Linked DNA regions of Sphaerotilus microaerophilus. The protein of the gene in region 1 binds, or shares a complex with, the protein of each later gene. Links are inferred from orthologs where the notes say so. Each region holds a gene or a part of one and is shown on either strand. Other genes may lie near its edges. The genes, in order: ybiB and cgtA.

What was found.
Region 2: the proteins of ybiB (region 1) and cgtA are in contact, whole or in part, in a crystal structure (PDB 8BFT), measured with the Escherichia coli proteins. The link is inferred for Sphaerotilus microaerophilus from one-to-one orthologs.

Annotation. Positions count from the first base shown.
Region 1 is NZ_AP025730.1:2,126,362-2,138,412, forward strand. The notes cover bases 3,374-6,308. They hold ybiB (DNA-binding protein YbiB), read right to left. Parts: upstream 5,339-6,308; coding sequence 4,409-5,338; downstream 3,374-4,408. Other genes in these bases: acuI (acrylyl-CoA reductase (NADPH)), read left to right, coding at 3,374-4,352; NGK70_RS09360 (phosphoglycerate dehydrogenase), read right to left, coding at 5,403-6,308. Also shown: NGK70_RS09340 (polysaccharide deacetylase family protein), read right to left, coding at 9-1,220; NGK70_RS09345 (protein kinase domain-containing protein), read right to left, coding at 1,307-3,151; more of acuI, read left to right, coding at 3,369-3,373; more of NGK70_RS09360, read right to left, coding at 6,309-6,599; serC (3-phosphoserine/phosphohydroxythreonine transaminase), read right to left, coding at 6,592-7,674; NGK70_RS09370 (c-type cytochrome), read right to left, coding at 7,867-9,594; NGK70_RS09375 (SCO family protein), read right to left, coding at 9,591-10,256; NGK70_RS09380 (multicopper oxidase family protein), read right to left, coding at 10,262-12,051.
Region 2 is NZ_AP025730.1:5,561,936-5,573,849, forward strand. What follows is about bases 9,117-11,914. They hold cgtA (Obg family GTPase CgtA), read right to left. Parts: upstream 11,167-11,914; coding sequence 10,066-11,166; downstream 9,117-10,065. Other genes in these bases: proB (glutamate 5-kinase), read right to left, coding at 9,117-10,027; rpmA (50S ribosomal protein L27), read right to left, coding at 11,336-11,593; rplU (50S ribosomal protein L21), read right to left, coding at 11,628-11,914. In the rest of the region: NGK70_RS24040 (BTH_I0359 family protein), read left to right, coding at 1-20; NGK70_RS24045 (ATP-binding protein), read left to right, coding at 146-2,533; NGK70_RS24050 (IS110 family RNA-guided transposase), read right to left, coding at 2,547-3,773; NGK70_RS24055 (homocysteine S-methyltransferase family protein), read left to right, coding at 4,040-5,134; NGK70_RS24060 (OmpA family protein), read right to left, coding at 5,112-5,708; metH (methionine synthase), read left to right, coding at 5,997-8,795; more of proB, read right to left, coding at 8,909-9,116. UniProt on the Escherichia coli protein: An essential GTPase which binds GTP, GDP and possibly (p)ppGpp with moderate affinity, with high nucleotide exchange rates and a fairly low GTP hydrolysis rate.

The DNA.
Region 1 (12,051 bases):
CACTGGGCTCAGGAGCGGGCGGGGGGCAGTGGGCGCTGGGCCTGCAGCCGGGCCTTGAAGGCCTCCAGGTCATGGCTGCCGAAGATCATGGTGCGGCGCAGCATGAGCGGATGGGCCTGGAAGGGATTGCCGCCGGGGTTCACCGTCAGCCCCAGCTCGTAGCGCTGGCGGCGCAGCGCCTCGCGCGCGGCCTCGTTGCCATCGCCGAAGGGGTAGGCGAAGTGCTGCACCGCGGCGGCGGCCGGGTCGGCCGGGGCCGCCTCCATCCTTGCCGTCGGCGCTGCAGGCGTTGGTGCCGGTGCCTGTGTCGATCCCGGGACCGTGCGCGATGACCGCGTGGCCGTCCTGCTGCGCGAGGGCGCCGCCGTGCCGGCCGTCGCGCCGGCCAGTTCACGCTGGATGGCGTCGCGGGGTGCGCGCACCTCCTCGTCGATGCGCTGGCGGTAGGTCGGCTCCGCTTCGTCGGCGTGACGCTGCGTCAGGTTGGCATGGGAGCGCGAGTGGGCCTGGAAGTCGATCAGGCCGGTGGCGGCCATCTCGCGCGCCTGCGCCCAGCTGAGGGCATCGCCACCGGCGCCGACGAAGTCGGTGTAGAGGAAGAGGGTGGCGGGAAAGCCGAGGCGCCGCAGCACCGGGAAGGCATGTCGGTAGACCGACTCATAGCCGTCGTCGAAGGTCACCACCACGCTGCGCGGCGGCAGGGCCCGCGCTGCATTCAGGAAGCCGCTGACCTGGGCCAGCGGCAGCACCGTGTAGCCGTTGCCGGCCAGCCATTCCATCTGCTGCGCAAAACGCTCTGGTGGTACGCCCATGCGGCCCAGGCCGGTGCCGATGCGGTGATAGCACAGGATGGTCACGGTCTGCTGCTGCTCGCCCTGCAGACCGGTCGGGTTGACCGGGCGCAGCGGCAGCATCACCGGCTCTCTGCCAGGCGGAAGCGGGGCCGTGGGGGCGGGTGCGGGCGTGGCCGGATCGGTGGCATTGAGTGCGGCCACTTCCCAGGCCCGGCTGGCGTCGTTCAGCCAGTGGCGGGCCAGGTTGGCCCAGGTGGCGCCAGGACCGGGGCGCACCAGCAGCACCTGCTCGCTGCGGGCCAGCAGCAGGCCCTCCGGGCCCGCCGCTGCCTCGGTGCGAGGCGCCGGCGCGGTGTTGGGGGCCGGTGGGCCGGGGATGGGCGGCGGCGTGCTGCCGCAGCCAGCCAGCAGCACAGCGGTGGCCAAAGCTGCTCTGGCAGCAGCAACCCCGGCTGCGGCCACCCTGGCTGAAACCCGGGCGGGCCACCGCCAAGCTGCGGGCTGCCGCGGGGTCATGACGGCTCGCTCGTCGCTTCGCTGCGCCGGGGCAGCGGCTCGGTGGGGGGGCTGTCCGGTGGCGGGGCATCGCCCGTGCCGGGCAGCGGCTCTTCATCGGTGCCATAGCGCGCCTGCAGGCTGGCGGCCATCGCATCGAAGGCCTCGTAGGCGAGGCCGAACTCGTCGTTGCGCTTCTCGCCGATGCGATGGTCGAGCCGCCCCTGCGCCAGCTCGGACATCGCGTCGCCGAGCTGCTTGATCGGCCGGGCGAACCAGTTGGCAACGAAGTACATCGCCACCGCCACGGCGGCCACGGTCACCAGCACCAGCGCCAGCATCAGCATCTGGCTGAGCTGCGCCACGCGCACCAGTGGCTTTTCCGCCAGGCCAAGCACCACCCGCCCGACCGCCTTGCCCTGGAAGGTGATGGGCGCCTCGAACTGGAGCACGTCCTCCTCGTTGGCCAGGCGGTGGCGGGCCACGTTCACGCCACCGGCCAGGGCGGCCAGCCGGCTGGCCGAAGGCGCCTTGTACGGCTGGCCGACGAGGGCCACGTCGCCGGCGGCACGCACCACGCCACCGCGGTCGATGACGGTGAGGGACTGGAAGTCGCCCGACTTCATCACCTCCTGGACCGTCACCTCCACCGGCACCCATTCCTCTTCCAGGGCGGAGACGGCGTTCTGCGCGGCGATGAAGCGCGCCAGCGAGGCGCCGTAGTCCATCACCTGCTCCGTCAGCGCGGCGTTCTGGCGCTGCGAGATCAGCGTGGCGCTGGCGGCCATCACCGCCGCGACGATCAGCGCCATCATGCCGGCCCACTTCACGCGCAGCGGCACGATGCGCGCGCGCGCCTTCTCGCGCGCCTCCTCGTCCAGGTCGCGCAGCACCTTCAGCACCGCGTCGGCCAGCTCCTTGCCGCTCTGGAAGCGCTTGGCCGGCTGCTTGGCCAGGCAGCGTTCGACGATGCGCCGCACCGTGGGCGGCAGGTCGGGGCGCTGCTTGTTCAGCGCAGGCGGCTCCTCGCGGGCGATCTTCACCGCCAGCGCGACGATGCTGTCGCTCTCGAACGGGCGCTGGCCGGTCAGCATCTGGTAGAGCACGATGCCCACGGAGAACAGGTCCGAGCGCCCGTCCACCGCGCTGCCCAGGGTCTGCTCGGGCGACATGTACTGCGGTGTGCCCAGCACATCGCCCACGCGGGTCTGCTCGCCGCCAGCGCCGCCCGCGCCCGAGACGTGGGCGATGCCGAAGTCCGTCACCTTGATGGTGTGGCCGTCCTTGAGCCGCACGATGTTGGCGGGCTTGATGTCGCGGTGCACGATGCCCCGGGCGTGCGCGTAGTCCAGCGCGCGCGCGAGCTGCAGCGTGATCTCCATCGCCTCCTTCAGTGGCAGCGGCTGGCGCGACTCCATCAGGTCGTTGAGCGGCTCACCGTCGAGCAGCTCCATGGCCATGTAGGGCCGGCCCTCGATCTCGCCGACGTCGTGCACCGTCACGATGTTGGGGTGCGACAGCCCGCCGGCCGCACGGGCCTCACGCAGGAAGCGGGTGCGGTACTGCTCGTCCTCGCACAGCGCGGCGTGCAGGAACTTGATCGCGATGATGCGGTCGATGTCAGGGTCGTGGGCCTTGAACACCGTGGCCATGCCACCGCGGCCGAGCAGGTCGATGATCTGGTAGCGCCCCACCTGCCGCACCGGCGCGCCGTTGGCGATCGAGCCGGTGGGCAGCGTCTGGCTCACCCGCGGGGGCAGCGGCGTGGCGGGCACAACCACCGTGGCGTCCGGGTCGTCGGGCCGGTCGGGATCGGGGGCGGGCGTGGAGGCGGGGTGGAGGGTGTCGGAGGGCAGCGACATGCTCGGCTTTCGTAACAGCCCATACTGACTCGCCGGCCAGGGCGGCTCCATAGCCAAAAGTCACCCGCTGCGGCCGCCGGGCGCGGCGCGGCGTGCAGGGTGCACGGGCATCGCCGACGGGTGGTTGGCCTGGCCGTGCTCGCCGCCAGCCTGCTAGGCTCCTGCCGTTGTCCGCATCCTGAATCCCCCGATCCTCGAACCCTGGAGACCGCCCACCATGTTCCGCGCCATCCTGCTGGAAAAGAACGACCAGGGCTTTGCCGCCCGCCTCACCGAGCTGGACGAGTCCCGCCTGCCTGCGGGCGACGTGCTGGTGGCCATCGAGGCCTCCACACTGAACTTCAAGGACGCACTGGCGCTCACCAACAAGAGCCCGGTGGTGCGGTCCTGGCCGATGGTGCCGGGCATCGACGGCGCCGGCACCGTGCTGGAGAGCAGCCACCCCGACTGGCAGGTGGGCGACCGCGTCGTGCACAACGGCTGGGGCGTGGGCGAGACCCACTGGGGCTGCCTGGCCGAGCGCGCCCGGCTCAAGGGCGGCTGGCTGGTGCGGCGGCCCGAGGCCTTCTCGGCAAAGCAGGCCATGGCCATCGGCACTGCGGGCTACACCGCGATGCTCTGCGTGATGGCGCTGGAGGACCACGGCGTGGCGCCCGAGTCGGGCGAGGTGCTGGTCACTGGCGCCACCGGCGGGGTGGGCAGCGTGGCGATCGCGCTGCTGCACCGGCTGGGCTACACCGTGGTGGCGGCCACCGGCAAGGCGGCCGAGGCGGACTACCTGCGCGCGCTCGGTGCCGCGCAGGTGATCGACCGGGCCGAGCTCACCGCCCCCGGCAAGCCGCTGCAGAAGGAGCGCTGGGCCGGCGTGGTCGACACGCTGGGCAGCACCGCCTTGGCCAACGCCATCGCACAGACCCGCTACGGCGGTTGCGTGGCGGCCTGCGGCCTGGCGGCCGGCATGGACCTGCCGGCCTCGGTGGCGCCCTTCATCCTGCGCGGCGTCACCCTGGCCGGCGTGGACAGCGTGATGGCGCCGCGCGCGAAGCGCGAGCGCGCCTGGGCTCGGCTGGCGCGCGACCTCGACCCCGCGCTGCTGGCGCAGATGACGGACGAGATCGCGCTGGGGGAGGCGGTGTTCGCACGCGCCGCGGCCATCATGGCGGGGCAGTTCCGCGGCCGCACGGTGGTCTCCCTCGCCTGAGCGAGGCTCGGCCGGGCCCCGGGATCACGGGATCACGGGATCACGGGATGGGGGCGTCAGCCGCGCACGCTCATGGCCTGCTGGGCCCCGACCAGGCAGTGCACCTGCGTGGCGATGGGGGCCGGCACCGGCAGTGCGCCGGCCAGAATGGCCTCGATGTGCCGCGCCGTGGTGTGGGCGTCGATGCCGTCCGGCAGCGGCGGCAGGGCCAGCAGCGAACCGGTCTCGGGCTCGTGCGAGAACTGCGGTTGCGGCTCCCCGCTCAGGTAGACGTCAAAGCGCGGCTGGCGCCGGCAATCGGCCACGGGCTCGCCCTCGGTGCCGCGCATCAGCATGGCATCGCTGCCCAGCAGGCGCAGGTAGTCCGCCAGGCTGCGGGCGTACTCGGGGTGGGTGTAGTTGACCACCTGCAGCGCGCCGGGGATCGCCGGCAGCAGCTTGGCAATGGTGTGCCCCGGGTTGCGCAGGCCCAGCACGTTGCGCAGGGCGAGCAGCTGCGCCAGCGGGCGGTTGAGCAGCTCCAGCGCCATGAAGGCCGGCTGCTCGGCGGCCCAGCGGGCCTGCAGGCTGGCGGCGTCGGTTGCCGGCGGCAGCCCCAGCGCCTCGAAGATCTCCGCGCTGGTCACGCGCCCCGCATCGTGCAGCGGGCCGTGCACCAGCACCGGCAGGCCGGCGCGGGCCAGCAGCAGTGCCAGCAGCGGGGTGTAGTTGGGCAGCTTGCGCGCCCCGTTGTAGCTGGGCAGCAGCACCGCCGGGGTGGCGCTGGCCAGCGCCAGGCTGTGGGCCTGTGCTGCCTCGACGAAGCCAGCCAGCTCCTGGGGCGTCTCGCCCTTGATGCGCATGGCCAGCGCGAAGGCGCCCAGCTCCAGGTCACTGACCCGGCCGGACAGGATGCGCTGCATCAGGTCGCGCGCCTGGAGGCGATCCAGCGCCCGGGCGCCCTCCCGGCCGCGGCCGATGATCTTGAGGTAAGGGGCGATCGTCATCGCGACATTCTGCCCCGCAGCCTCTCCCCCGGACGCCCAGAGGATCGGGAGTCCGAGCGTGCGGCTAGGCCTGCACCGGCAGGTAGCGCACCTTCAGCACGCCCGGAATCGCGGCGATGTGGGCCAGCGCGTCCTCGGTCACCGGGCTGTCCACGTCCACCAGGGTGTAGGCCATCTCGCCGCGCGACTTGTTGACCATGTTGTGGATGTTCAGGCCGGCGGCGGCCATCGCGGTGGAGATCTGCCCGAGCATGTTGGGCACGTTGCTGTTGGCGATCGCGATGCGATAGGCCGACTCACGCGCCATGCTGACGTTCGGGAAGTTCACCGCGTTGCTGATGTGGCCCTGCTCCAGGTACTCGCGCAGTTGGTCGACCACCATCACGGCGCAGTTCTCCTCGGCCTCGCGGGTGGAGGCGCCCAGATGCGGCAGCGCGATGACCTTCGGGTGGCCCAGCAGGCTGGCCTCGGGGAAGTCGCACACGTAGTGCGCCAGCTCCTTGGCGCCCAGCGCGTCCAGCACCGCGGAGTTGCTGACCACGCCCTCGCGGGAGAAGTTCAGCAACACGCCGTCAGCCCGCATCAGGCCGATGTTGCTCTCGTTGACCAGGCCCTTGGTGGCGGCCACCAGCGGCACGTGCAGCGTGACGAAGCGGCTGGCGCGCAGCACCTCGTTGACGCTGCCGGCGCGCCGCACCTGCGAGGGCAGGCTCCAGGCGGCATCGACGGTGATCTCCGGATCAAAGCCCAGCACGTCCATGCCGAGCTTGATGGCCGCGTCCGCCACCAGGCAGCCGATCTTGCCCAGGCCGATCACGCCCAGCGTCTGGCCGGCCAGCTCGAAGCCGGCGAAGGCCTTCTTGCCGTCCTCGACCTTCTTGTCGAGATCGGGCGAGGCGCCGTCCAGCTTGGCGACGAAGTCCAGCGCCGGGGCGATGTGGCGCGCGGCCATCAGCATGCCCACCAGCACCAGCTCCTTGACCGCGTTGGCGTTGGCGCCGGGCGCGTTGAACACCGGCACGCCGCGCGCGGTCATCGCCGGCACGGGGATGTTGTTGACCCCGGCACCGGCACGGCAGATGGCCTGCACCGTCGCCGGGATGGTCACGCCGTGCAGGTCGGCCGAGCGCACCAGGACGGCGGCCGGGTCCGTGACGTCCTTGCCCACCTGATAGCGCTCGGCGCTCAGGCGCGACAGCCCGGACGCCGAGATCTGGTTCATCACCAGGACCGGGAAGCGTTGGGTGGCGCGATCAGGCATGGGCGGCCTCGAATTCCTTCATGTAGGCCACCAGCGCTTCCACGCCGGCCACCGGCATGGCGTTGTAGATCGAGGCGCGCATGCCGCCCACCGAGCGGTGGCCCTTGAGCTGCACCATGCCACGCTCCTTGGCGCCCTTGAGGAAGGCCTCGTCGAGCGCCTCGTCCTTGAGGCGGAAGGGCACGTTCATCAGCGAGCGGCAGCCCTCGGCGATCGGGTTGCTGTAGAAGCTGGAGGCCGCCAGGTAGTCGTACAGCACCGCGGCCTTCTTGCGGTTGTGCGCTTCCATCGCGGCCAGGCCACCTTGGGCCTTGATCCACTGGAACACCAGCCCGGCGATGTAGATCGCGTAGGTGGGCGGGGTGTTGTACATGGAGTCGGCGTCGGCCTGCTGCTTGAAGTCGAAGGCGGACGGGGTGATCGGCAGCGCCTGGCCGATCAGGTCCTCGCGCACGATCACGATGGTCAGGCCGGCCGGGCCGATGTTCTTCTGCGCGCCGGCGTAGATCAGGCCGTACTTGCTGACGTCGATCGGGCGCGACAGGATGTTGCTCGACATGTCGGCCACCAGCGGCACGTCACCGGTGTCGGGCGTGAAGTTGTATTCCACGCCGCCGATGGTCTCGTTGCTGCAGATGTGCAGGTAGGCGGCGTCCGGGTCGCGCTTCCAGGTCTCGAAGGCCGGCACGGAGGTGAAGTTGTCCGCCTCCGAGGTGGCGACCACATTCACCTTGGCGTACTTCTTGCCCTCCTTGATGGTCTTCTTGGACCACTCGCCGGTGTTGACGATGTCGAAGCTGGCCTTGCCGCGCAGCAGGTTCATCGGGACGATGGCGTTCTCGCCGATCGCGCCGCCCTGCAGGAACAGCACCTTGTAGTTGGTGGGGATGCCCATCAGCTCGCGCAGGTCCTTCTCGGCCTGGGCGTGGATGGCGATGAACTCCTTGCCACGGTGGCTCATTTCCATGACCGACATGCCGGAACCATGCCAGTCGAGCATCTCGGCAGCAGCTTGTTGCAGCACGACTTCGGGAAGGGCGGCGGGGCCAGCGGAAAAATTGAAGACGCGGGTCATGGGCAAGTTCCTGTGTTTTTCACGGCCACGGAAGCAGCCGAGCCCCCTCTGGTGAGGGGCGCGAGGGACGCAAGGGATGAACAACGATGGTGACGAATGTCGCCGGCAAGCTTAACCGAGGCACCGGGCACTGCCCGCCGGCAGTGGCTTGCCCGTCTTGCCCTGGATCAGATTTGGCGCAGTGCAGCGCGGTCAGGGCGGGGTGAGCCACTCGCCCGCGGGCTGCAGGCGCTGGTGGTCCGGCGAGGCGTAGCGCATCAGGCCGATGCCCTGGGCACCGTGGCGCTGGCCCGGCCCCAGCGTGAAGCGCGGGTAGGCGGTGGCCACGGCGGCCTCGTCCGCACTTTCGATCAGCTCCATGAACCAGGCACGGCCGGCCTGGCTGCCCATGCGGCGCAGGGCGTTGGCCGTCATCTCGCAGGCCGACAGGCTGTGCCCCTGCAGGCGCAGTAGCGCTGGCGTGGCGGCCGGCTGCTGGCCGAGGCTGGCGAGCAGCCGGCCGGTGTTGCGCAGCAGGCGCGGCAGCTGGCGCTCGGCGGGCTCGTAGGCGTGCGCCATGCGGGCGGCGGGCCGCCAGGCCGGCGCCAGCGCCTGGGCGTCCAGCCCGGGGAGTTCGCCCGACAGCAGCAGGGCACCCGTGGCCGGGGCCGGGTGGCGCGTGCTGATCCGGCGCAGGTGCGCAGCGTCCAGCCAGAGCAGCAGCGCGTCGTCGCGGCCCAGCGTGGCCAACCAGGCGGCACGCACGGCATCGGGCTCGTCGGCGGGGTGGTCGATGACGGGCCAGCCGCTGGCGGCGAGGTGGCGGCGCAGGGCCGCGGCACCGGTGGCGGCCGCCTCGTCGTCGGGCGGCACGATCTGGTGCACACGGCGCGCACCCTCGGCGCCGGGCGGGGCGTGCAGCGTCAGGTGCTCGGCCATGCCGGAGGCCTCCAGGCCGACGCCGCGCGAGAAGTAGACGCTCCAGCGCGACGGCAGCTGGTCGTCCACCGACACCGTGTTCGGCAGGATGCAGGGCAGGCCCTGTGCCTCGCAGTGGCGGTGCACCGCCTGCCAGGGCCCGCGCCCATCCGCGCCGCTGGCACCGCCGATCAGCGCGAAGACCGGCTGCCGGCGCTGCCACTCGGCCAGTTCGGCCGGCCAACGGGACGGGTCGGTGCCCAGGGTCCAGCGGTGCAGGTGCCAGGCGGGTGGCCGGGCGGGTGGATTGTCGCCAGATGCGGTGACGGGTGCGGCAATTGGTGGGCTGCGGTTGCTCAGGCAGGCGGCCAGCAGGTCGCCGCTGGCGTGCTGCACGTTGGCGGGCGTGTCCGCGGTGACGATGGTGGCCAGGTGCAGCACGCCGTCGGCCAGGCCGGGTGCAGCGGTGGTGTCCAGCGTGTCGAGGTAGGCGGCGAGCTGGCGCAGGTCCTGCTCGTCGAGCCGGTAGCGCGGCATCAGGGTGTCCAGCGGCTGGCCGCCGGCGCCGAGGCCCTGGGTCAGCGCGCGCGCCAGCAGGGCCGGTGTGTAGCCCGGCCGGGTCACCGAGGCGGGCGCCTGCCGCTGCAGGCCCGCTGCGAGCCGGCCGCTGCGTGCCGCAGCCGGGCGGCCCGGCGCATTCAGCAGGGCGCCGGTGATGGGCGGCACGGCCTGGCTGCCTTCGGCACCGCCCATGCCACTGGGCCGGTGGCAGTGCACGCAGGCGGCCTCGCGCCCGCTCACCTGCAGGCCCTGCAGGCGCTCGGCGGTGATGGCCGTGCCGTCCGTGCGCCGGCCCTCGCGGTACAGCCGTTCACCCGCGGCGGCATCGGCAGCGGCATTGGCAGCAACATCGGCGCTCGGCTCGTCCATCGGCGCCGCCCAGGCCGGGGCGCAGGCGCCCAGCCAGGTGGCGACCAGCCCCGCTGCGAGCGGCCGGAACCACGTCGAACGGCGTCCCCTCATGCGCTGGCAAAGGCCTCGCGGATGAGCTGCTGTGGGGTGGCAAAGCCGTCCAGCCGCACCCAGCGCCGCGCGCCGCGCGCTCGCACAAAGGTCACCGGCGTGTGGCCCATCTTGTCGGGGCGGTAGACGTTGAAGGCGCGCTGCACGGCGTCGATGTCGGCCGGGCTGCCGGTGTGGAAGCGCCACTGCGGGCCGGCGTCGAAGCGGGCGGCGTACTCGCGCAGCCGCGCGGGGTGGTCGTGCGCCGGGTCGATCGAGATGGACACCATCTGCACCTGCGTGCGCCGTGCGCCGAGCTGCTCCTGCGTGGCGGCAAAGATCTGCGCCATCGGCGGGCAGATGGTCGTGCAGCTGGTGAAGATGAAGTTCAGCAGCACCGGCTGCTCCTCGCCCAGCGCCGCGGGCAGCAGCACCGTGGCGCCGTCGTGGCGGCGCAGGCGCACGGCCGGCAGCTGCACGGCGGCGCTGCTGCGCACCAGGCCGTCGCTGCCCGAAGCGGCGGCACCGGCGGGCGGCGTGTGGCAGAGGTCGGCAGCGGGGTCGGGCAGGGCAGCGGGTGCGGCCCAGCCAGGCGCCGCTGCACCCGCCAGCACAGCGGCCCAGCCGGCACGCAGCGCCGTCCGGCGGCCGGGGGCGGGCCTGTTCAGCGGGCTCGTCGTCATGGCGCTCAGGCGACGACGAAGCGGCGCATCATCTCGTGGTCTTCGTGCGAGAGGATGTGGCAGTGCCAGACGTACTCGCCTGCGCGCGGGAAGGTGGCCAGGATGCGCGTGACCTCGCCCGGGTAGGCGATCACGGTGTCCTTGCGGCCAGCCTCGTTCGCCTCGGCCGCGCGGGCCGGCCCGGACAGGGCCACGTTGGTCAGCCAGCCGCCGGTGGTCGAGCCGTTGGCGCCCATCGGCTTGGGCACCACGGTGCCGGTGAAGGGCTGGCGGCTCAGCACGCGGAAGTCGACCAGGTGCAGGTGGATGGGGTGCGCGTCCACGGTGGTGTTGTGGATCTCCCAGACCTCGCTGCTGCCCATGCGGATGTTCTCCGTCACCGGGTCCGAGTAGAAGAAAGTGCCGTGCGCCGGGCTGGTGGGGTTGCCCGCCGCCGGGTTGACGGTGCCGAGCATCGTCTGCAGGCGGCCGTAGGCGTCGGTGCCTTCGAGCAGCAGCAGCTTGCGCACGCTGGCGCTCGCGGTGTTCACCGCCGGGAGCGGCCCGTGCACCGGCCGCAGGAAGACGGGCAGCGTGACATCGGGGTAGGCGGTGTCGAACTTCAGCACCACGTGGAAGGCCATGATCTGCCCGGCGGTGGCGGCGTCGACCGGGGTGCCGTTCGGGAAGGGGGTCGGCGCGTCGTTGACCAGCGCGACCGCCTGGCCCTTGGCGGACTTGAAGTTCACCACCACGTCGGCCCGCTCACCGGGCGCCAGCAGCAGCTCGGTCAGCGCCACCGGGGCGTCCATCAGGCCCAGCTCGGTGCCGACCTGGTGAAAGCCCAGGAAGCCGGTGGCCGTCTGGAAGCGCAGGCGGTAGAAACGCGAGTCCGAGCCGTTGAGCAGGCGCAGGCGGTAGGCACGCGGCTCGACCTGGTGCTTCGGCCAGGGCACGCCGTTGACGAGGATGAAGTCGCCGAAGAACTCGGGCAGGTGTGTCGTCGCGGGGGCGCTGGGGTTGAGCGGGTCCTTGGCTGGGTAGTACAGCTTGCCGGTGCTGTCGTACATGCGGTCCTGGATCGCCAGCGGGACCTCGAACTGGCTGGCTGGCAGCATGGCGCGCTGCACCAGATAGTCCTCGTTGGCATCGCGGATGAAGTAGTGGCCCGCCAGGCCCATGTGCACGTTCAGTCGCGTCACGCCCAGGGCGTGGTCGTGGTACCAGAGGTGGCCGGCCTCCTGCGCGTTGTCGAAGGCGTAGGGCACGCTCCAGAGCCGGCCCTTGTAGTCGGGGGTGCCGTTGAGGTTGGCGTCGGGCGTGCTCCAGGCGTCGGGCAGGCCGTCGCTGAGCGCCTTCTGGTTGCCGCCGTGGCGGTGCGCCACCAGGGGCACCGGTGCCTGGCCGCCCAGGTTGCCCGGGTTGGCCCACATCAGCGTGCTGTCCACCGGCAGGCGGTGCGGGATCGGCCGCAGCGACTTGACCAGCTCGTTGACATAGGTGACCTGGATGCCACGGCCCGAGCGCACGTTGAAGGTCCGGCCCGGCGAGGTGGGGGCCTGCAGCGTCGTGCCATAGCCCCAGAGCACGGTGGTCAGCTTCTGGCCGGCGGTGTTGACCAGGCCGATCTGCGAGTTGAACTCACGCAGGCGCAGCACGTAGGCCGAGCCACCCACGGTGACCGGGTTGAAGCAGTTGGGCGAGCGGTTCGGGTCCGGCAGGGCGTTGACGAACTTGGGGTGCAGGTTGCCGTTCAGGCGGGTGCTGCCTGCAGTGGGGTTCGTGATGCTGCCGCCGCTGTCGGAGGGCAGCGTGT
Region 2 (11,914 bases), 3.4 Mb from region 1 along the record:
AGCCGGTCGTGCTGCACTGAACCTCCGGTCATCCCCCCACACCCACACTTGCACGGGTTGCCCCGTTGGCGCGAAGATCACCCCGGCGGGGGGTGCCCGCGGGGGTCCGTCGGCCACCCGCCGTGGCCGCCCGGCGGAGGGAACGATGCGCAAGGATGTGACCGCCCCGCCTGCGGGCAAGAGTTCGGCTCGGCGCTCGCGCCAGCGCCTGGGGTCGACCCAGGTGCTGCTGTCGCCCGGGCTGGCCGATGCGCCGGTGCTGGACCGGCTGTGCACCCACTTCATTCTCAGCCTGCTGCAGCGCCAGGCGCTGCGCTTTGCCGGCCGGCGGGACTGGAACAGCGTGCTGGCGCTGACGGCCCGGCACCTGGTCTGGCCGCAGTCGGTGCTGACGCGGCTGCGCGACTTCCTGGGCCGGCGCGTGCGCAGCCACGAGGCCTGGGCCGGGCATGAGGCGCTCGACGACATCGCCTTCCTCACCCGCCACGGCAGCTGGCGCGGCCCCTACGAGGAAGACACGCTGTTCTTCTACCTCGACGAGTACATCAAGGACGCCCCCAAGGACCTGATGGCGGTGCTGGGCACCAGCAACGACTGGCTGGGCGCCAGCCTGCGCGGGGCCCGCACGCTGGTGCAGGACAACGTCGAGCTGCTGTCCGGCCTGCTGCAGCTCAACCCGGGCGAGCGCGCGCTGCTGCTCTACGGCACGCTGGCTCGCTACCAGCGCGACCTGCGCGGCCTGCTGGTGGAGTTCAAGGTCGCCAGCGCCCAGGAGGCCTACGCGGCGATCGCCGAAGTGGCCGGCGTGGACGAGCGCGAGGTGGCCGAGGCGCTGCGCGCCGGCAGCCGGCTGGAGCGCATCGGCATGATCGAGAACCTGATCTCCGAGCACAACATCACGGACCTGGCCGACCTGATGAAGGTCAGCGACCAGCTGCCGCCGGTGCTGATGCGCGAGTACCGCGATCCGCAGGACCTGATGGCGGTGTTCACCCGCCCCGCCACCAAGACCGAGCTGACGCCGACCGACTTCAGCTTCGTCGCCGAGGAGGTGGAGCTGCTCACCACCTTGCTGCACCACGCGGTGCAGCGCCGCGAGGCCGGCGTCAACCTGCTGCTCTACGGCCCGCCTGGCACCGGCAAGACCGAGTTGGCCCGCGTGGCCGCGCAGGCCGCCGGGCTGGAGCTCTACGAGGTGGAATACGCCGACCGCGACGGGAACGCCCTCTCGGGGCGCGACCGCTACCGCTCGCTGCAGATCAGCCAGGTCTTCCTGAAGGCCAGCCCGAACGTGGCGCTGCTCTTCGACGAGGTGGAAGACGTCTTCCCGCCCGTCAGCGCCGACGCCGCCCAGCTGTTGGCGCGCCTGGACAACAGTGGCGAGGGCCCGGCCGGCCACTCGGTCAACGGCAAGGCCTGGGTCAACCAGATCCTGGAGACCAACCCGGTGCCGGTGATCTGGGTGACCAACCGCATCGAGCAGATCGACGTGGCCTTCCGCCGCCGCTTCCAGTACCACCTGGAGCTGAAGTCACCCCCGCCCGGCGCCCGCGAGGCGCTGGTGCAGCGCGCGCTGGCCGGCACCCAGGTCAGTGCCGACTTCACCCAGCGCCTGGCCCAGCGCGGCACGCTGACGCCCGCGCAGATCCGCACCGCGGTGCGCTTCGCCCGGCTGATCGGCACGGCGGCGGCCGACGAGGCCGCGGCAGCACCGGCCGACGAATGTCTGGAGGGCCTGATCGAGCGCCAGCTCGCCCACGCCGACAAGGCGCTGGGCAACGCGAACCGCGGCGACCGCAGCGCGCGCCGAGTGGTCACGCAGTACGACCTAGGGTTGCTGAACGTGGAGTCGCGCTTCCCGGTGCCACGCATCGTCGAGGCGCTGCAGCGCCGCGGGCACGGTGCGCTGTGCTTCTACGGCCCGCCGGGCACCGGCAAGACCGCGCTGGCCGAGCACATCGCCCGCGAGCTGGGCCGAGCGCTGATGATCCGCCAGGCCAGCGACCTGGTCAGCAAGTACGTCGGCGAGACCGAGCAGGCCATGGCGCGCATGTTCGAGGCCGCCGAGCAGGAGCAGGCCGTGCTGCTGCTCGACGAGGCCGACAGCTTCATGCGCAGCCGCCGCCGCGCCGAGCGCAACTACGAGGTCAGCGAGGTCAACGAGATGCTGCAGGGCATGGAGCGCTTTGCCGGCATCTTCATCTGCACCACCAACCTGTTCGAGGACATCGACGAGGCGGCGCTGCGCCGCTTCACCTTCAAGATCCGCTTCCAGCCGCTGACCGGCGCGCAGCGCGAGCGCATGTTCATCGCCGAGGCGCTGGCGGGCGACGCAACCCGCCTGAGCGACGAGCAGCGACAGCGCCTGGCACAGCTCGACCAGCTGGCGGCCGGGGACTTTGCCGCGGTGAGGCGGCAGGTGGACATCCTGGGCACGACCTTCGAGCCCGACGAGTTCCTGGCCCAACTGGAAAGCGAGCACCGTGTCAAACCGCAGGTGAGGGAGCGCCGCGGCATCGGCTTCGTGCACTAGGATGAAACTATCTTCATGCAGCCGGCGTGAGTTGTACGGCGTAACCGATCTGCTGAAGCCTGCGCACCAGTCGGGTGGCGGTCTTGTGGGCGTCGGCGCGATCGAAGTGGGCGGCGCCGAGGTCATGCCACTCGGTGCCGTCGCGCAGCATGTGCCAAGCCGCGGTGAGCATCGAGGCGGCCACGCCGATGATCGCCTTCTTGGCGCCGCGACGAGCGCGCAGGCGGTGGAACTGCGCCTGCAGGTAGCTGCCCTTGACTTTGATGGCTGCCCAGGCGGCTTGCACGAGGGTGGTCTTGAGCCACCTGCCGCCACGGCGCAAGCGAACGCTGCGACGCTTGCCGGCGCTCTCGTCGTTGCGCGGGCACATGCAGGCCCAGGACAGCAGATGAGCCGGGGTGGCGAAGCGCGACATGTCGATACCGATCTCGGCCACGACCACATGGGCGCTGACCTCGCTGAGGCCCGGCATGGTGCTCAGCAGCTTGGCGGCGTGCCGAAAGGGCGCCAGCCCTTGACCCACCTCCTTCTCGATGGCGGCGATGGCCTGATCCAGCGCATCGATGTGCCCCAGGTGCAGCTTGAGCATGAAGCGGTGGTGAGCGCTGACGCGGCCGCGCAGCGCTTCGAGCAACTCGGCACGGCTGGCCTTGACGCGCACGCTGACCAGCGAGACCAGGCGCTCGGGATCGCGCTCGCCGCCGATGAGGGCCTGCAACACGGCCCGGCCGCTCTTGCCCACGATATCGGCCAGCACGACGCCAAGCTTCAAGTTGGCGTCTTCGAGCACCTTCTCGATGCGTTGGACGTGCGCGCTGCGCTCGCGCACGAACTGCTTGCGGGTGCGCGTGAGCGAGCGCAGTTCCTGTACCGCCACCGGCGGCACGAAGCTGGCGCGGATCAGGCCGTGGGCCAGCAAGTCCGCCAGCCACATCGCGTCGTTGACGTCGGTCTTGCGGCCAGGAACGTTCTTCACGTGCGCGGCGTTGGCCAGCACGAGCTCGAAGTGGCCTTCGAGCACGTGCCACACTGGCTTCCAGTACACGCCGGTGGCCTCCATGGCGACGTGCTCGACGCCGAAGGAGTCGAGCCAGTCGCCAAGGGCCAGCAGGCCCGAGGTAGTCGTCTGGAAGGTGCGCACCTCCTGCAAGGGTGGGCCGTCGCGGGCGATGCGCACGCACGCCACCACCGTCTCCTTGTGCACGTCCAGTCCGGCGCAGCGCGGGTAGATCACTTCCATGATCGCCTCCAGTCCGCGGCGACATCGGCATGCGGCCCACGTCATCGAACTCTAGGATGCGTGCTCAGGGGCGCGAAGCCCAAGGCGACAGTGCGGGGTGCTCGTGGAGCCGCGGGTCCAACTGACATACGGGTTCGAGACACCAAGTACGAACCGACCTCTGCGCCGGACGCCGCCACCGCATTACACGCCCGTTTCATGCGTCGCGGGTCGCGCGAAGCGCGGTGGAGCAACTGACATGCAGGCCGGTCCCTAGAATCCCGCCCATGAACGCCGCCCTGCCCACCTCCGCCGTTGCCAACGCCTCTGCCCTGCCCTACACGCGCGCCGCGCAGCTGCCGGCGCTGATGCGCGAGCGCATCCTGGTGCTGGACGGCGCGATGGGCACGATGATCCAACGCTACAAGCTGACCGAGGCGGATTTCCGCGGCACGCGCTTTGCCGACCACCCGACCGACCTGAAGGGCAACAACGACCTGCTGGTGCTCACGCGCCCGGACGTGATCGGCGAGATCCACGACCAGTACCTGGCCGCCGGCTCGGACCTGATCGAGACCAACACCTTCGGCGCCAACCGCGTGGCGCAGGAGGACTACGGCCTGGGCGACATCGCCTACGAGATGAACGTGGCCGCCGCCCGGCTGGCACGCGCCTGCTGCGACAAGTACTCGAGCGCCGACAAGCCGCGCTTCGTCGCCGGCGCCCTCGGCCCGACGCCGCGTACCGCCAGCATCAGCCCGGACGTGAACGACCCGGGGGCGCGCAACACGAGCTTCGACGAACTCAAGGCCGCCTACCTCGAACAGGCCCGGGGGCTGCTGGATGGCGGTGCCGACCTGTTCCTGATCGAAACCATCTTCGACACGCTCAACGCCAAGGCAGCGATCTTCGCGGTCGACGAGCTGATGGAGGAAACCGGCGAGCGCCTGCCGGTGATCATCTCCGGCACCGTCACCGACGCCTCGGGCCGCATCCTGTCAGGCCAGACGGTGGGCGCCTTCTGGCACAGCGTGCGGCACGCCCGGCCGCTGGCCATCGGCCTGAACTGCGCGCTGGGCGCCACGCTGATGCGCCCGTACATCGAGGAGCTGTCGAAGATCGCCGGTGACACCGCGGTCTCCTGCTACCCCAACGCCGGCCTGCCCAACCCGATGAGCGACACCGGCTTCGACGAGACGCCCGAGGTCACCGGCCGGCTGGTGGAGGAGTTCGCCCGCGACGGCTTCCTCAACATCGCCGGTGGCTGCTGCGGCACCACGCCGGACCACATCCGCGCGATCGCCGAGCGCGTGGGCCGTTACCGCCCGCGCTGCGTGCACACGCAGGCCTTGCAGACCTTCACCGGGCTGCTCGCCGCCTGAGTTCCACCAGCGTGATCTCGGTCAGCCCCATGGCGTGACGCTGCGGGGCCGTGAAGCGCTTGACCGCCACGCCCTTGAGCACCAGGTAGTCGCGCACCGCCGCGGCGCGGTCGGGGCCGATCCAGCCCGAGCCGCCGGCATCGATCGGGCCAGCCACGCGCACCGTCCAGTTCCCCTCACGGCGCAACGGCTCGACCAGCCGGTCCAGCACCGCCGCCAGCGCCGGCCTGACCGCGGCCCGACCGGGCTCAAAGCCGTGCGGCTGCGGCACGCTGATGCGCAGGAAGTCCGCCGCCGCGGTTTCGCCCATTTCCAGCTGCAGCGGGGTGCCGGCAAACTCGCGCGCCAGGCGACTGCGCAGACCATCCAGGCCGGGCTGGTCAGGGGCCGGCTCGGGCAGGGAGCCTGGCTTCGGCGGCGGGATGGCGGGCGTCGCCCCACCGCCTGACTTGGGCCCGCCGCCTGCGCAGCCACCCAGCAGCGCGGTGAGCGTCGCGCCGGTGGCCGCGGCGCCCCAGATCAGGCAGCGGCGCCGCGCTGCACCCGCCATGTGGTCATCGGTTGTTCGTGACATATTCACGGCCTATTGTCCCGTGCACGCTTCAGGTGCACAAGGCCGACCGGCCTGTCGACAGGGTCACAGCGCCAGCGCTGCAGCGAGCCAGGAGGGCCCATTACAATGCGCGCCTTCCCGAGGGGCGTTGCAACAGGGGGTGGCCAGGCCACCCGCTGCCAGGCTCGGGGCGGTGGGCCAGTCCGGCATCCGGAGCAGACCACCCTGCAACGACGCTCACCCTTGCCCGCCATGGGCATCACGGGTGGGCCGTGGTGTCGCGTGGCTGGCCCGAGTTGCAGCCCGGCCATGAACACCTCCCCCACCGCGTCCCCCTCCTCCCCCGCCGCCAGCGTGCCCCCGATGCGGCTGTCCGGCCTGGAACCGGTGTCGATCGGCGACGGATCGTTGTTCGTCAACGTCGGCGAGCGCACCAACGTCACCGGCAGCCGGGTGTTCGCCAGGATGATCCTGGCCGGCGAATACGAGAAGGCCCTGGCCGTGGCGCGCCAGCAGGTCGAGAACGGCGCCCAGGTCATCGACATCAACATGGACGAGGCCATGCTCGACAGTCAGGCGGCGATGGTGCGCTTCCTGAACCTGATCGCCGGCGAGCCCGAGATCGCGCGCGTGCCGATCATGATCGACTCGTCCAAGTGGGAGGTGATCGAGGCGGGCCTGAAGTGCATCCAGGGCAAGGGCATCGTCAACTCGATCTCGCTCAAGGAAGGCGAGGCCGAGTTCAAGCGCCAGGCCAAGCTGGTCCGGCGCTATGGCGCCGCCGCCGTGGTGATGGCCTTCGACGAGGCCGGCCAGGCCGACACCTTCCAGCGCAAGATCGACATCTGCGCACGGGCCTACAAGATCCTTGTGGACGAGGTCGACTTCCCGCCCGAAGACATCATCTTCGACCCGAACATCTTCGCCATCGCCACCGGCATCGAGGAGCACGACAACTACGCGGTCGACTTCATCAACGCCACGCGCTGGATCAAGCAGCACCTGCCGGGCGCGAAGGTCTCGGGCGGCGTGTCGAACGTGTCGTTCAGCTTCCGCGGCAACGAGCCGGTGCGCGAGGCCATCCACACCGTCTTCCTGTACCACGCCATCCAGGCGGGCATGGACATGGGCATCGTCAACGCCGGCATGGTGGGCGTCTATGACGACCTGGAGCCGGTGCTGCGCGAGCGCGTCGAGGACGTGGTGCTGAACAGGACGCCGTCCTACAAGGCCGGCGAGCCGCAACTCTCTGCGGGCGAGCGCCTGATCGAGATCGCCGAATCGGCCAAGGGCGCGGCCAAGGACGACAGCGCCAAGCTGGCCTGGCGCGGCACGGCCGAGGCACCCGTGAGCGTCGAGGACCGCCTGAGCCACGCGCTGGTGCACGGCATCACCGACTTCATCGAGCTCGACACCGAAGAAGCCTGGCAGGCGATTGCTGCCAAGGGCGGCCGCCCGCTGCACGTCATCGAAGGCCCGCTGATGGCGGGCATGAACATCGTCGGCGACCGCTTCGGTGCCGGCAAGATGTTCCTGCCCCAGGTGGTGAAGTCCGCCCGCGTCATGAAGCAGGCCGTGGCGCACCTGCTGCCCTACATCGAAGCCGAGAAGAAGGCGCTGGCTGACGCGGGCGGCGACGTGAAGCCCAAGGGCAAGATCGTCATCGCCACCGTGAAGGGCGACGTACACGACATCGGCAAGAACATCGTCACGGTGGTCCTGCAGTGCAACAACTTCGAGGTCGTCAACATGGGCGTGATGGTCCCGTGCCAGGACATCCTGAAGAAGGCCAAGGAAGAAGGCGCGGACATCATCGGCCTGTCGGGCCTGATCACGCCGAGCCTGGAAGAGATGCAGCACGTTGCTGCCGAAATGCAGCGCGACGAGTACTTCCGCAGCAAGGGCACGCCGCTGCTGATCGGTGGGGCCACGTGTTCACGCGTGCACACCGCTGTCAAGATCGCGCCGAACTACACGGGGCCGGTGGTCTACGTGCCCGACGCCAGCCGCTCGGTGGGCGTGTGCTCGGACCTGCTGAGTGATGAACGCGCCGCCAGGTACATCGCCGAGCTGAACGCCGACTACGAGCGCGTGCGCGAGCAGCACGCCAACAAGAAGGTCACGCCGCTGGTCACGCTGGCCCAGGCGCGCGCCAACAAGACGCCCGTCGACTGGGCCGCCTACACACCGCCCGCGCCCAAGTTCATCGGCCGGCGCGTGTTCCGCAACCAGAACCTGGCCGAGCTGGCCCAGTGCATCGACTGGGCGCCCTTCTTCCAGACCTGGGACCTGGCTGGCAAGTTTCCGGACATCCTCAAGGACAGCGTCGTCGGCGAGGAAGCCGTGCGCGTCTACAGCGACGGCAAGCGCCTGCTGCAGCGCCTGATCGAAGGCCGCTGGCTGCAGGCCAACGGGGTGATCGGCCTGTGGCCGGCCAACACGGTGGACGACGACGTGATCGAGGTCTACACCGACGAGTCGCGCAGCGAGGTGCTGCTGCGCTGGCAGCCGCTGCGCCTGCAGACCGAGCGACCGGTGATCGACGGCGTGCCGAGGCCGAACCGCTCGCTGGCCGACTTCATCGCGCCCAAGGGCACCAAAGCCGACTACATCGGCCTGTTCGCCGTCACCGCCGGCCTGAACATCGAGAAGAAGGAAGCGCAGTTCCTCGCCGACCACGACGACTACAGCGCCATCATGCTCAAGGCCCTGGCCGACCGCCTGGCCGAAGCCTTCGCCGAGCACCTGCACCAGCGCGTGCGCACCGAGCTGTGGGGCTACGCGCCGGACGAGGCGCTGAGCAACGACGAGTTGATCAAGGAGGCTTACCGCGGCATCCGCCCGGCACCGGGCTACCCGGCCTGCCCGGACCACAGCGTCAAGCGCGCGATGTTCGAGGTGCTCGACGCCGCCGAAATCGGCATGGGCCTGACCGAGAGCCTGGCCATGACCCCGGCCGCCTCCGTCAGCGGCTTCTACCTCGCCCACCCGGAGGCGGCGTACTTCAACGTCGGCCGGATCGGCGAGGACCAGCTGGCGGACTATGCGGCGCGGGCCGCGATGGACGAGGCCGCAGCCCGCCGGGCATTGGCGCCGCAGCTGGGCTGAACGCCCTGCCTTCCTTCCCCCTTTGAAAAAGGGGGACCGAGGGGGATTTGATCAGTGGGGAGGGTGGCAAATCCCCCCTGCCCCCTTTTTCAAGGGGGGGGAAAACCGGTCGGTCAAGCCAGGACGAGGTTATCTCGGTGGATCAGCTCGGGCTCGTTGGCGTACCCCAGCAGGCCCTCGATCTGCGAGGAGGGCTTGCGGGCGATGCGGCGGGTTTCGCTGGCCGTGTAGTTGGCCAGGCCGCGGGCCACTTCGATCCCGGCGGGTGAACGCACGGCGATCACGTCGCCGCGGGCGAATTCGCCCTGCACTTCGACCACGCCGATGGGCAACAGGCTCTTGCCCTCGTCGCGCAGCTTCACCACCGCGCCGTCGTCGATCACCACCGCACCGCGCATCTGCAGGTGGTCGGCCATCCACTGCTTGCGCGCCGCCACCTTGGCGGTGGTCGCCACCAGGAGCGTTCCGATGGATTCGCCCGCCACCAGGCGCAGCAGGGCGTCCTGCTCGCGGCCCCAGGCGATCACCGTGGAGGCGCCGCTGCCTGCTGCCCGCTTGGCGGCGAGGATCTTGGTGATCATCCCGCCTTTGCCGATCGAGCTGCCGGCCCCACCGGCCATCTGCTCCAGCTCGGGCGTGCCGGCCTGGGCCTCGTGGATGAACTGCGCGTCGGGGTCCTTGCGCGGATCGGCCGAATACAGGCCCTTCTGGTCGGTGAGGATCACCAGCACATCGGCCTCGACCAGGTTGGCCACCAGCGCGCCCAGGGTGTCGTTGTCGCCCACCTTGATCTCGTCGGTGACCACGGTGTCGTTCTCGTTGATCACCGGCACCACGCCCAGCTCCAGCAGGGTCAGCAGCGTGCTGCGGGCGTTCAGGTAGCGCTCGCGGTCGGCCAGATCGGCATGGGTGAGCAGCACCTGCGCGCTGCCCAGGCCCTGCTCGCGCAGGGACGTTTCGTAGATCTGCGCCAGGCCCATCTGGCCGACGGCGGCCGCCGCCTGCAACTCGTGCACTTCCTTCGGCCGGGTGGCCCAGCCCAGGCGCTTCATGCCCTCGGCGATCGCTCCCGACGACACCATCACCACCTCGCGGCCCTGGCGCACCAGCGCGGCCAGCTGCACGCACCAGGCGTTGATCGCCTCGGCGTCCAGGCCCCGGCCCTCGTTGGTCACCAGGCTGGAACCCACCTTGACGACGATGCGGCGGGCGTTCTTCAGGATGTCACTCATGATGCGTGGGGCAGTGGCAGCGGTTCAGCCGGCCAGTGTCAGCGAAAACGGGGATCGTCCGCGGCGGGCGGCACCGGTGCGTCCTCGGGTTCGGCAAAACGCACGTCCGGCTCCTCGATCGGCGGCGCGTTCAAGGCGGCGACGTACTGGTACAGCGCGCGCACCAGCGGCTCGCAGCCCTCACGGGTCAGCGCCGAGATCTCGTAGACCGGGCCCTTCCAGCGCAGGCGCTTGACGAAGTCCTTCACCCGTGCGGCACGCTCTTCGGCCGGCACCATGTCCAGCTTGTTGAGCACGAGCCAGCGCGGCTTGTCGTACAGGTCCTTGTCGTACTTCTTCAGCTCACCGACGATGGCCTTAGCCTGGGCGACGGGGTCCACCTCGTCGTCGAACGGCGCCATGTCGACCAGGTGCAGCAGCACGCGGGTGCGCTGCAGGTGACGCAGGAAGAGGTGACCCAGGCCGGCCCCCTCGGACGCGCCCTCGATCAGCCCCGGCACGTCGGCGACGACGAAGCTCTGGCTCGGTCCCACGCGCACCACGCCCAGGTTCGGGTGGAGCGTCGTGAACGGGTAGTCGGCGATCTTGGGCCGGGCGTTGGAGATCGCCGCGATCAGCGTGGACTTGCCGGCGTTGGGCATGCCCAGCAGGCCCACGTCGGCCAGCACGCGCAGCTCCAGCTTCAGCGCATGGGCCTCCCCGGGCCAGCCGGGGGTCTTCTGGCGCGGCGCCCGGTTGGTGCTGGTCTTGTAGTGGAGGTTGCCGAAGCCGCCGTCACCGCCCTTGGCGAGGATGATCCGCTCGCCATCCGTGAGCAGCTCGGCAATGCGCTCGCCGGTCTCGGCGTCGCTGATGATCGTGCCCACCGGCATGCGCAGGGTCACGTCCTCTCCGGCGGCACCGAACTGGTCCGAGCCCCGCCCGGCCTCGCCGTTGCGCGCTTCGTGGCGGCGCGTGTAGCGGAAATCCACCAGCGTGTTGAGGTTGCGGTCGGCCACCGCATAGACGTGGCCGCCGCGCCCGCCGTTGCCGCCATCGGGCCCGCCGAAGGGAATGAACTTCTCGCGCCGGAAGCTGCAGCAGCCCGCGCCTCCTTGGCCCGCCGCCACGTCGATGGTGACTTCGTCGACGAACTTCATCTGGGGACTCCTGAGCTGGACGGATGGGCCGGCATCACTACAGGAGGGAATGCTGCGTTCGCCGGCGCAACGCAGCCCATCTTTGAAGCGCCCCGTGAGGCGCTCAATGCAAAAAGCCCCGGCGGACCGGGGCTCCTCTTGGTCTGGACCAAACCAGACTCGTCGTCGCTCAGACCGGGGTGATCACCACGGTCTTGCGGCTCAGGGGGCCCTTCACAGCGAAGGACACCTTGCCGTCCACCAGCGCAAACAGGCTGTGGTCGCGGCCCATGCCGACGTTCGGGCCGGCATGGAAACGGGTGCCGCGCTGGCGCACGATGATCGAGCCGGCGCTCACCAGCTCACCACCGAAGGCCTTGACGCCGAGCATCTTCGGCTGGGAGTCGCGGCCGTTCCGTGTGGAACCGCCGCCTTTTTTCTGTGCCATCTTTCAGCTCCTGGATCGTGAACGGGCTAGCCGATCAGCCCTGCACCGCTGCGATCTGCAGCTCGGTGTAGTTCTGACGATGGCCCTGGTGCTTCTGGTAGTGCTTGCGACGGCGCATCTTGAAGATGCGGACCTTGTCGTGCCTGCCATGCGCCAACACCGTGGCAGTGACCGTTGCGCCTTCAACCAAGGGCGTGCCCACCTTCAGCTCCGCGCCGCTACCGAGCGCGAGAACCTGGTCGATCACGATCTCTTGGCCAACTTCCGCAGCAATCTGTTCTACCTTGATCTTCTCGCCGGCAGCAACCTTGTATTGCTTGC